One region of the Barrientosiimonas endolithica genome, then DNA from elsewhere that is predicted to be linked to it. Evidence: riboswitches for the same ligand, from Rfam matches in the RefSeq annotation. Region 1 holds a riboswitch; each other region holds the start of a gene.
What was found. Region 1 has a riboswitch for S-adenosylmethionine ahead of QUE40_RS05950 (bifunctional o-acetylhomoserine/o-acetylserine sulfhydrylase). Riboswitches for the same ligand answer to the same signal wherever they lie in the genome.
Positions count from the first base shown of each region.

Region 1 (3,264 bases):
GCCGGTCCTCGTCGCCGCCCTGGCTGTGCGTGGTCGAGGCGGGGTGGATGACCAGCGAGCGCACGTCGCCGATGTTGGCCACGTGCGAGTGCAGCGTCACGCCGTCGACGAAGCGCCGCCCGGCGTCGATGCCGCCGACGATCTCGAAGGCGAGCACCGCGCCCGCGCCGCGCGGGGCGTACTTCTGCGCCTGCTCGTAGCTGTCGTCGCCGGGCAGCGAGGCCCAGCGCACCGACTCGACCTGGTCGTGGCCCTGCAGGAACTCCGCAACCTTGCGGGTGTTCTCCAGGTGCCGCTCGACGCGCAGGCTCAGCGTCTCCAGCCCCTGCGCGATGAGGAAGGCGTCGAACGCCGAGCTCGCCGGCCCCAGGTCGCGCAGCAGCTGCACGCGCGCCTTGAGGATGAACGCCAGGTTGGCGCCGAGCTCGCTGCCGACGCCGAGGTCACGGGCGTAGACCAGCCCGTGGTAGCTCTCCTCGGGCGTGTTGTAGTTGGGGAACTTCTCGGGGTCCTTGCCGAAGTCGAAGCTGCCGCCGTCGACGATGACGCCGGCGATGGTGGTGCCGTGGCCGCCGAGGTACTTCGTCGCCGAGTGCACCACGATGTCGGCCCCGTGCTCGAGCGGGCGGGTGACGAACGGCGTCGCGATGGTGTTGTCGACCACCAGCGGCACCCCGAGGTCGTGCGCCACCGCGGCCACCCCCTCGATGTCGAGCACCTCGCTCTTGGGGTTGGAGATCGTCTCGCCGAAGAACAGCTTGGTGTTGTCCTTCGCGGCCGCGCGCCACGACTCGGGGTCGTTGGGGTCCTCGACGAAGGTGACCTCGATGCCGTACTTCGGGAGCGTGTACTTCAGCAGGTTGAACGTGCCGCCGTAGAGCGAGGGGCTGGCCACCACGTGGTCCCCGGCCTCGGCGATGTTGAGGATGGCCAGGGTCTCGGCCGCCTGGCCGCTGGCGACGAGCAGCGCGGCGACGCCACCCTCGAGGCTCGCGATCCGCTGCTCCACCACGTCGTGCGTGGGGTTCATCAGGCGGGAGTAGATGTTGCCGAACTCCTTGAGCCCGAACAGGTTCGCCGCCTGCTCGGTGTCCTTGAAGACGTACGACGTCGTCTGGTAGATCGGCAGCGCCCGGGCCCCCGTGGTCGGGTCGGGCTCCTGGCCGGCGTGCAGCTGGCGGGTCTCGAAGGACCAGCTGGGGCTGGTGGTCTCGGTGGTCATGGCCGTCTCCTCGCGTCGATCGGTCGCCACCGGCCCCGCGCCGGTGGCGCTGCGGGTTCAGGGACTCTGCGCCCGCGCTTGCCGGGCCCTCCCGTCGGGCTCCGGCCAGGTCTGTTCCCGGGGCACCCCACCGCGGAGGAGGGTTGCCGGCCAGCGAGCCGGGACTTGGCGCTGGCGCTCTTGACCTGCGTCGAGCGTACGACAGCGTCTTGACGCGCAGGACGCCGCTCTCGCATCGCGAGAAGGGTCGGCGCCGGACCGGGTCAGGCCAGCTGGGTCAGGGCGTGGATGACCAGGCCGACGAGCCCGCCGACGACGGTGCCGTTGATCCGGATGAACTGCAGGTCTCGCCCGACCTGCAGCTCGATGCGGCGGGCGGCCTCGTCGCCGTCCCAGCGCGCCACGGTCTGGGAGATGAGGGTGGAGATCTCGCGGCCGTGGGTCTGCACGACGTAGCCCACGGCGTCGCCGAGCCGGCGCTCGAGCGAGTCGCGCAGGTCGGCGTCGCGCACGACCCGGTCACCGAGGTCGGCGAGGATCACCGCGAGGCGGGTGCGCAGCGGGCCGTCGGGGTCGCCCAGCGCGTCGACGACCGTGCGCTGCACCGACCCCCAGAGCGAGAGCATCCCGTCGGCGACGCCGGGGTGCAGCAGCAGCCGGGCCTTGAGCTGCTCGGCGCGCTGCATGGTCGAGGGGTCGTGCTGCAGGTCCTGCGCGAGCTGGCGCAGCAGGTCGTCGAGCGCGCGCCGGGCGGGGTGCTGCGGCTGGTCGCGCACGTCGGTGAGCCAGCTCATGATCTCGACGTACATGCGGTCGATGACCGTGTCGTCGAGCCACTTGGGCGACCACCAGGGGCGCGCTCGCCGATGATGCCGGCGATGACGGCCTTGTTGGCCGAGGCCCAGGTGTGCAGCTCGCGGGTGGCGATGTCGACCAGCCCGTGGTGCGAGCCGTCCTCGACCACACCCTCCAGCAGGCTGCCGGCCACCGGGCTGATCGGCTCGCGGGCCAGACGCGGAAGCAGGAAGTTCTCCAGCAGGGTGCGCACCTCGTCGTCGCGCACCGACCCCACGGCGTGGGCCAGGGTGGGCGCCACCTCCTGCACCACGCGGTCGGCGTTCTCCGGCTGGCGCAGCCACTCCCCAGGCGCAGCGTGACGTCGGCCTGCGCGAGCCGCTCCTGGACCAGCTCGGGGGTGAGGAAGTTCTCGGTGACGAAGTCCTCCAGGCTCGCGCCGAGCTGGTCCTTCTTGCGCGGGATCAGCGCGGTGTGCGGCACCTTGAGGCCGAGCGGGTGGCGGAACAGCGCGGTCACGGCGAACCAGTCGGCGACCGCACCGACCATCGCGGCCTCGGAGGCCGCGTTGACGTATCCCCAGAAGCCGTCGCGGTCCAGGGTGAGCACGAAGATCACCGCGGCCAGGCCGAGCAGCCCCGTGGCGACCAGCCGCATCCGGCGCAGGCCGGCGCGACGCTGCTCGTCGGCCGGGCCCAGCAACGGGCCGGCGACAGCATCAGGGCGGGTGGACTGGGTCACGCTCGAGGTTCCTTCGCGTCACGCGGGACGACAACGGCGGCAACCCTATCCGGCACCACGCGGCGCACCGTCGGGCAGCGGCCTGTCACCGGTGCGTCCCGACGCGCAGACGCCGCGCGGGTGGCCCGCGCGGCGTCTGTGATCCGGTCTCCCGGAGCGGTCACGACCTACTTGGCCGTCCAGGCCAGCTCGGCGTCGCCGTTGGAATCGTCGTTGAAGACCAGGGAGTACTTGCTCAGGTCGGCGCCCACCGGCACGGCGAATGCCAGCTTCTTGGTCAGCGTGTCGCCGGGGCTCAGCGACTCGACATCGAGCTTGTCGCTGCCGGAGATCACCGCGTTCAGCACGTCTGCCTTGCAGGGGTTGCCGGACTGGTCGGTCAGTCCGAACTTCAGGTAGCTCGCCGTGAAGAAGTCGCCGTCCGAGAGCTTCAGGGTCACCGGGTAGATCACCGTCTGCTTCCCCTCGCCAGGGAAGAAGCTGTTCCCGCTGGAGGTGTCGAGGGT
Region 1 is NZ_AP027735.1:1,165,260-1,168,523, reverse strand. It holds gene QUE40_RS05950 (bifunctional o-acetylhomoserine/o-acetylserine sulfhydrylase) at 1-1,222, opposite strand, end outside; SAM riboswitch class IV at 1,292-1,408, opposite strand; partial or broken gene QUE40_RS05945 (DUF445 domain-containing protein) at 1,486-2,566, opposite strand; gene QUE40_RS05940 (hypothetical protein) at 2,926-3,264, opposite strand, start outside.

Region 2 (3,264 bases), 1.4 Mb from region 1:
TTCGGGCGAGGCGGTTACGGATGCTTCGGACGCTACCTCACAGGTGGATCACGCTCTGGGCCAGGAGTGCCGCGAGCACGAACGACCCCGTCAGCGTCATCAGCGCGACGATCACCACGCGGGCGTCGAGGCTTACCTCGGCGGCTACCGTCTGGCCCACCACCCCCGGACCCCGCACCGAGCCCACCGACGAGGAGCCCGCATGACCGCCCTGCTCATCACCGACGTACGCCCGTGGGGCCGGAGCGCGACCGACGTCGCCGTCCTCGACGGCCGGATCGTGGCCGCGCTGCCCGAGGGGGTCGAGCCACAGGTGGTGCCGGGACGCGGCCGGCTGCTGCTGCCGTCGTTCTCCGACGTGCACGTGCACCTGGACTCCACCCGCATCGGGCTGCCGTTCCGCGAGCACACCGGCTCGCCGGGCATCTGGCCGATGGTGATGAACGACCGCGCCAACTGGCGCTCGGCAGAGCTTCCGGTCGCCGAGCGGGCCGAGCTGACCCTCGGCCGGATGATCGCCCGCGGCGCGACGCGGGTTCGCTCCTACGCCCAGATCGACGTCGACGCCGGGCTCGAGCGGTTCGACGCGGTGCGCCGGGCCAAGGAGGCCCACGCGGACCGCTGCGACGTCGCGGTCATCGCCTTCCCGCAGGCGGGGCTGCTGCGCGAGGAGGGGACGGTGCCGCTGCTCGAGGAGGCGCTGCGCCAGGGCGCCGACGTGATGGGCGGCATCGACCCGTGCACGCTCGACCGCGACCCCAAGGGCCACCTCGACGTGGTCTTCGACCTGGCCGAGCGGTACCAGGTCCCGATCGACATTCACCTGCACGAGCCCGGGCACCTCGGGGTGTTCAGCACCGACCTGGTGATCGAGCGGGTGCGCGCGCTCGGCATGCAGGGGCAGGTCACGATGTCCCACGCGTACGACCTCGGCTCGGTCGACGAGGCCACCACCCGGCGGCTGGTCGAGACGTTCGCCGAGCTCGACATCGCGATGGCCACCGTCGCCCCGGCCAGGCAGCAGGGACTGCCGCTGACGGCGCTCGCCGAGGCGGGCGTACGCGTGGGGCTGGGGGAGGACGGGCAGCGCGACTACTGGTCGCCCTACGGCAACGCGGACATGCTCGAGCGCACCTGGCAGCTGGCGTTCACCCACGGCTTCCGGGCCGACGAGCTCATCGAGCATTGCGTCGCGATCGCGACCGTGGGCGGCGCGGCGGTGCTCGACGCGACCGCGCCGCGGCTCGGCGGCGTCGCCGACCGGCCCGGTCTCGAGGTGGGCGACCCGGCCGAGCTGCTGCTGGTCGACGGCGAGACCGTGACCTCGGCGGTGATGGACCGCGGCACCGACCGCACGGTGATCCACGCCGGACGCGTGGTGGCCGACGGGCTGGCCCTGGTCCCAGGTGCTGGACAGGGCTTGCCCGACTGACGGACCTCTCAATAACGTCTCGTTATCCCATCCAGAGCTGCTGAGAGACCTGGCTCGTCGACGCCGCAGCAACCGCCTCGCCCGAGGAAGGTGCTAACGCCAGGACCGATGGCCGAGAGGACGCTCCGCGATGTCACAACCCCTCACCGTGCTGCCCCGACGAGACGCCCCGATCGACCTGCGCCCGGCCTTCCGGCAGGCGGCCAGCAGCGCCTGGGTCATCACCAGCTCGCACGCTGGTCAGCCGGTCGGCTTCACCGCGATCTCCGTGGTGTCGGTGTCGGTGGACCCGCCGCTGGTGTCGTTCAACCTCAACCTCACCAGCTCGAGCCGGTCGACGATCGAGCAGTCCGGTCGGGTGGCCCTGCACCTGCTCGCCGACGGGCAGGCCGACCTCGCCCGCCGCTTCTCCGCCGACCGCAGCCAGCGGTTCGCCTACGACGGCACCTGGCGCTGGCACGCCGACGAGCTGCCCGCGCTCACCGACCCGGTGCTGCGCCTGTCGGCCGCCGTGGTCGGGGTGCTGGAGGCCGGCGACAGCCTCGTCGTGACCGCGGAGGTCACCGACCTCGAGCGCGCCGAGGGCGTGCGTCCGCTGGTGCACCACGACGCGGTCTACCGCGCGCTCGACTGAGTCGCGCGCAGCGCACCGGACCTCGAGAACCCAAACCCCACAAGGAGTTTCACGCATGTCTGTCGACCCTCTGAAGTTCGCCTACTGGGTGCCCAACGTGTCCGGTGGTCTCGTCGTGAGCACGCTGCCGCAGCGCACGAACCACTCACCGGCGTACAACATCGACACGGCGCGCGTGGCCGAGCAGAACGGCTTCGAGTACGCCCTGACGCAGGTGCGCTACCTCGCGTCCTACGGCGCCGACGCCCAGCACGAGTCGACCTCGTTCTCGCAGCTGCTGCTCGCCAACACCGAGAAGCTGAAGGTCATCGCGGCCGTCCACCCGGGCTTCTGGCAGCCGGCGGTGCTCGCCAAGCTCGCGGCGACCGCGCAGGAGTGGAGCAACGACCGGTTCGCGCTCAACGTCGTGTCGGGCTGGTTCAAGCAGGAGTTCACCAACCTCGGTGAGCCGTGGCTGGACCACGAGGAGCGCTACCGCCGCTCCGAGGAGTTCATCGAGGTGCTCAAGGGCGCCTGGAGCACCGACGACTTCACCTTCCGCGGCGACTTCTACCGCACCCGCGACCTCACCTTCCGCCCGCAGCCGAGCACGCCGCCGGAGGTCTTCCAGGGCGGCAACTCCACCAGCGCGCGCAAGATGGCCGGCCGCCTGTCGGACTGGTACTTCATGAACGGCAACACCGTCGAGGACGTGCGTGACCAGGTCGAGGAGGTCTCCGGCTACGGCCAGGAGCATGACCGCCGACCGGGCTTCGGGCTCAACGGGTTCGCCGTCGTGCGCGACACCGAGGACGAGGCCCGCCAGGTGGTGCAGGACATCATCGACAACGCCGACGAGGACAAGGTCAAGGCGTTCGGCGAGGCCGTGAAGCAGGCCGGCAAGGCCAGCTCGGACGGCAAGGGCATGTGGGCCGGCTCCGACTTCAAGGACCTGGTGCAGTACAACGACGGCTTCAAGACCGGCCTCGTCGGCACGCCCGAGCAGGTCGCCCGCCGCATCGTCGAGTACAAGAAGGTCGGCGTCGACCTGCTGCTCGTCGGCTTCCTGCACGTGCAGGAGGAGGTCGAGCGCTTCGGCAAGGAGGTCATCCCGCTGGTGCGTGAGCTCGAGGGCGAGGCCGACGCCGAGCGCGGCGCCGCCTGACCAGGCCGGCTCAGACCTGGCCCGACTCCCACATCCGGGCGGCGATCTCGACCC
Region 2 is NZ_AP027735.1:2,607,398-2,610,661, reverse strand. It holds gene QUE40_RS13240 (hypothetical protein) at 38-160, opposite strand; gene QUE40_RS13235 (amidohydrolase family protein) at 203-1,432, shown strand; SAM riboswitch class I at 1,457-1,547, shown strand; gene QUE40_RS13230 (flavin reductase family protein) at 1,563-2,066, shown strand; gene sfnG (dimethylsulfone monooxygenase SfnG) at 2,122-3,210, shown strand; gene QUE40_RS13220 (response regulator) at 3,221-3,264, opposite strand, start outside.
Region 2: linked by a shared signal. The riboswitch ahead of QUE40_RS13230 (flavin reductase family protein) and the one ahead of QUE40_RS05950 (bifunctional o-acetylhomoserine/o-acetylserine sulfhydrylase) in region 1 are both predicted to bind S-adenosylmethionine.

Region 3 (3,264 bases), 1.6 Mb from region 1:
GATCGCACCGCCCGCGACCACCACGCCGGCGCGCTCCAGCACGACGAACGCACCGTGCGGGGCGTCGAAGTCGGTCACCGGCACCTCGACCAGGCGCTCGTTGACGCTGTCGCGGGCGTAGCGGGTGCCGTACTCCACCTGCAGCTCCTCCAGCAGCGGGCGCAGCACGGGGTCGTCGACGGGCACGACGCGCGCGGTCACCTCGGCCGGCCGGTCGGTCGCGGGGGCAGCAGCCTCCGCCGGCCGCCCCTCGAGGCGGGCGACGAACGCCGAGGCGACGGCGCCCAGGGCGGCGAGCACCTCCGGGGCGAGCACGGCTCCGCCGCCCTCGTGCAGGCGTACCTGCTCGGCGAGGACGAACCGCCCGCCCCCGACGTACGCCGGCTGCAGCGACCGCAGGACCGGCGCCAGCGCGTAGTCACCGACCAGGGCGTGCGCCAGGCTGCCCCCGGTCACCAGCGGCAGGACCGCCTTGCCGGACAGCGCGTCCCGCGGCAGCAGGTCGAGGAACGCCTTGAGCAGACCGGAGAACGACGCGCGGTAGACGGGCGTGCCGACGATGACGGCGTCGGCCCGCTCGATCGCCGCGACCGCGTCGGCCACCGCCGGCGCCGTGGGGTCGGCGCGCAGCAGCGGCTCGGCCGGGAGGTCACGCAGGGTGATGGCCTGCACCTGGTGGCCACGCACCGCGGCGCGCCGGGCGACGTGGTCGACGACGGCGTCGGTGCGCGACGGTGCGGTCGGGCTGCCGGTGATCGTGACGATGAGTGCCATGTGCGGATTCCCTTTGTTCCGAAGGCGATTCAGGACTTGGGCAGACCGGGCGGGTTGACCAGGGAGCGCGGCACGGCGTCGGCCTGCACGCCCCAGCGGTCGAGCACGGCGCGATAGCTGCCGTCGGCGATCGCTGCGTCGACCGCGGCGGCGAAGGCGGGCGCGAGACCCGACCCCTTCTTGCTCAGCACGCCGATGAGGCCCTGCCGCGACCCGCCGCCGGAGAAGCGGCCGATCTCGACCGTCTGCTTCGCGGTGTCGATGTGGTAGCGCACGTTGGGGCTCGGCCCGACGTAGGCGTCGATCTGGCCCGACTGCAGCGCGAGGTAGCGATCAGCCGGGTTCTGGTAGTAGCGGATCGTCGCCCGGGGCCGCCCCGCCTTGACGTTGGCGGCGTTCCAGTCGACCAGGATCTTCTCCTGGTTCGTGCCGGACCCGACGGCGAGCGTGCGCCCCGCGATGTCGGCCCCCGACCGCACCCGCCAGGTGGCGCCCTTCTTGGCCTCGACCGAGATGTCGTCCTTGCGATAGGTGGCGAAGTCGTACTTGGCCTTGCGCTCCTCGGTCACGGTGACGTTGGACAGCACCGCGTCGAAGGTGCCGGCGTCGACCTTGAGGAAGAGGTTCTCCCAGGAGGTGACCGGCTGCTCGACGCGCAGGCCGAGGATCTCGGCGAGCAGCCGCGCGAGGTCGACCTCGACCCCGGTCGGTGTCGTGTTGTCCTCGGCGAGGAAGGCCAGCGGCGGGGTGCCGCCACCGCCGGCGGCGTTGCCGATGACGATGCTGCCGCGCTCGCGCACGGCGGCCGGGAGCCGGGCGGCCGCCGCCGCGTTCTTCGCACCGGTCACGCGCGGCGCGCCGCTGCTGGAGCCCGCCGCGCGGGTCGCGGCGTTGCCGGGGTCGGCGCACCCGGCGAGGGCGCCCCCGGCGAGCAGGGTCAGGCCGCCGGCGAGCAGGGTGCGGCGGTCGAGAGAAGGGTTGGACGTCACGGAGGGTTCCTTCGGACGGACCGGCGGGCGGGCGTACGCTCGCGGCAGCCGGTGCGGGATCGCCGACCTGTCGGCGGATCCCCTTGCAGGACAGGGACTTGCGAGGTCTACCTGTCAGCGACAGAGGTCGCTTGCCACCTGCAGCAGATCGATGTGGCGACGGCGCACGAGGGCCTGGTTGCCGTTCATCCGTGAGTCTCCTGGATCGCGCTTGCCCGGCCGCTGCTGCGACCGAGCCAGGTCGTCACCCGGAGCACCCCACCGCGTCGGAGGGTTGCTGGCCAGCGAGCCGGGGCTTCGCGCTGACGCTCAAGACCTAACGAGAGATTATGGAATCCATTGCGTTGCGACAAGGAGGCCCCGCGGTCGTCTCGCCTGTCGAGAGCCCCACCACCCGGACAGGACCCCACCCGGCCACGAGACCCACCCCCACCCGGGCATGAAACCGGGTTACGTGCGTTTGACCTCAATGCATGGGGGTCAAATGCACGTAACCCGGTTTCATGCGGAGTTGCGGGGGTCCGAGGGGCGGGGCGGGGCGGGGGCGGGGTCAGGCTGCGGCGGCGCTGTCGAGCAGCACCTGCTCGATCAGCTGGCGGGCCCACTGCAGCACCTCGGTGTCGCGCAGCGGGCGGCCGCCGACGGCGGCGGTGCGCGGGGCGGGCACCAGGATCTGGTGCATCGCCTCGCGGATGACCGTCCCCTTGTAGAGCCGCTGCAGCCGCAGCGCCTGGCTCTCGCGCAGGTCGACCGGGGAGAACCGCACGTTCTTGCCCTGCACCGCGATGTCGCTGATGCCGGCGCGGCGGGCCACCGTGCGCAGCCGCGCCACCTCGATGAGGTGCTGGGCCGGCTCCGGGGGCGTGCCGTAGCGGTCCTCCAGCTCCTCCACGATCGCGGCGAGCGCCGCCTCGTCCTCGACGGTCGCGAGCTTCTTGTACGCCTCCAGCCGCAGCCGCTCCCCGGCACGTAGTCGTGCGGCAGGTGGGCGTCGACCGGCAGCTCGATCTTCACCTCCGACGGCGGCTTCTCGGCCGTGCCGTCGGAGCGGAAGTCGGCGACCGCCTCGCCGACCATGCGGACGTACAGGTCGAAGCCGACGCCGGCGATGTGGCCGGACTGCTCACCGCCGAGCAGGTTGCCCGCGCCGCGGATCTCCAGGTCCTTCATCGCGACCTGCATGCCCGCGCCGAGGTCGGTGTGGCTGGCGATCGTCTCGAGCCGGTCGTGCGCGGTCTCGGTGAGCGGCTTGTCGGGCGGGAACAGGAAATAGGCGTACGCCCGCTCGCGGCCGCGCCCGACGCGTCCCCGCAGCTGGTGCAGCTGGGAGAGGCCGAGCACGTCGGAGCGCTCGACGATGAGGGTGTTGGCGTTGGAGATGTCCAGGCCGGTCTCGACGATCGTGGTGCAGACCAGCACGTCGGAGCGGCGCTCCCAGAAGTCGACGACGACCTCCTCGAGCCGCTGCTCGCTCATCTTCCCGTGCGCCGTGGTGATGCGG
Region 3 is NZ_AP027735.1:2,748,125-2,751,388, forward strand. It holds gene ssuE (NADPH-dependent FMN reductase) at 1-774, opposite strand, end outside; gene QUE40_RS13940 (transporter substrate-binding domain-containing protein) at 804-1,763, opposite strand; SAM riboswitch class IV at 1,966-2,080, opposite strand; partial or broken gene mfd (transcription-repair coupling factor) at 2,314-3,264, opposite strand, start outside.
Region 3: linked by a shared signal. The riboswitch ahead of QUE40_RS13940 (transporter substrate-binding domain-containing protein) and the one ahead of QUE40_RS05950 (bifunctional o-acetylhomoserine/o-acetylserine sulfhydrylase) in region 1 are both predicted to bind S-adenosylmethionine.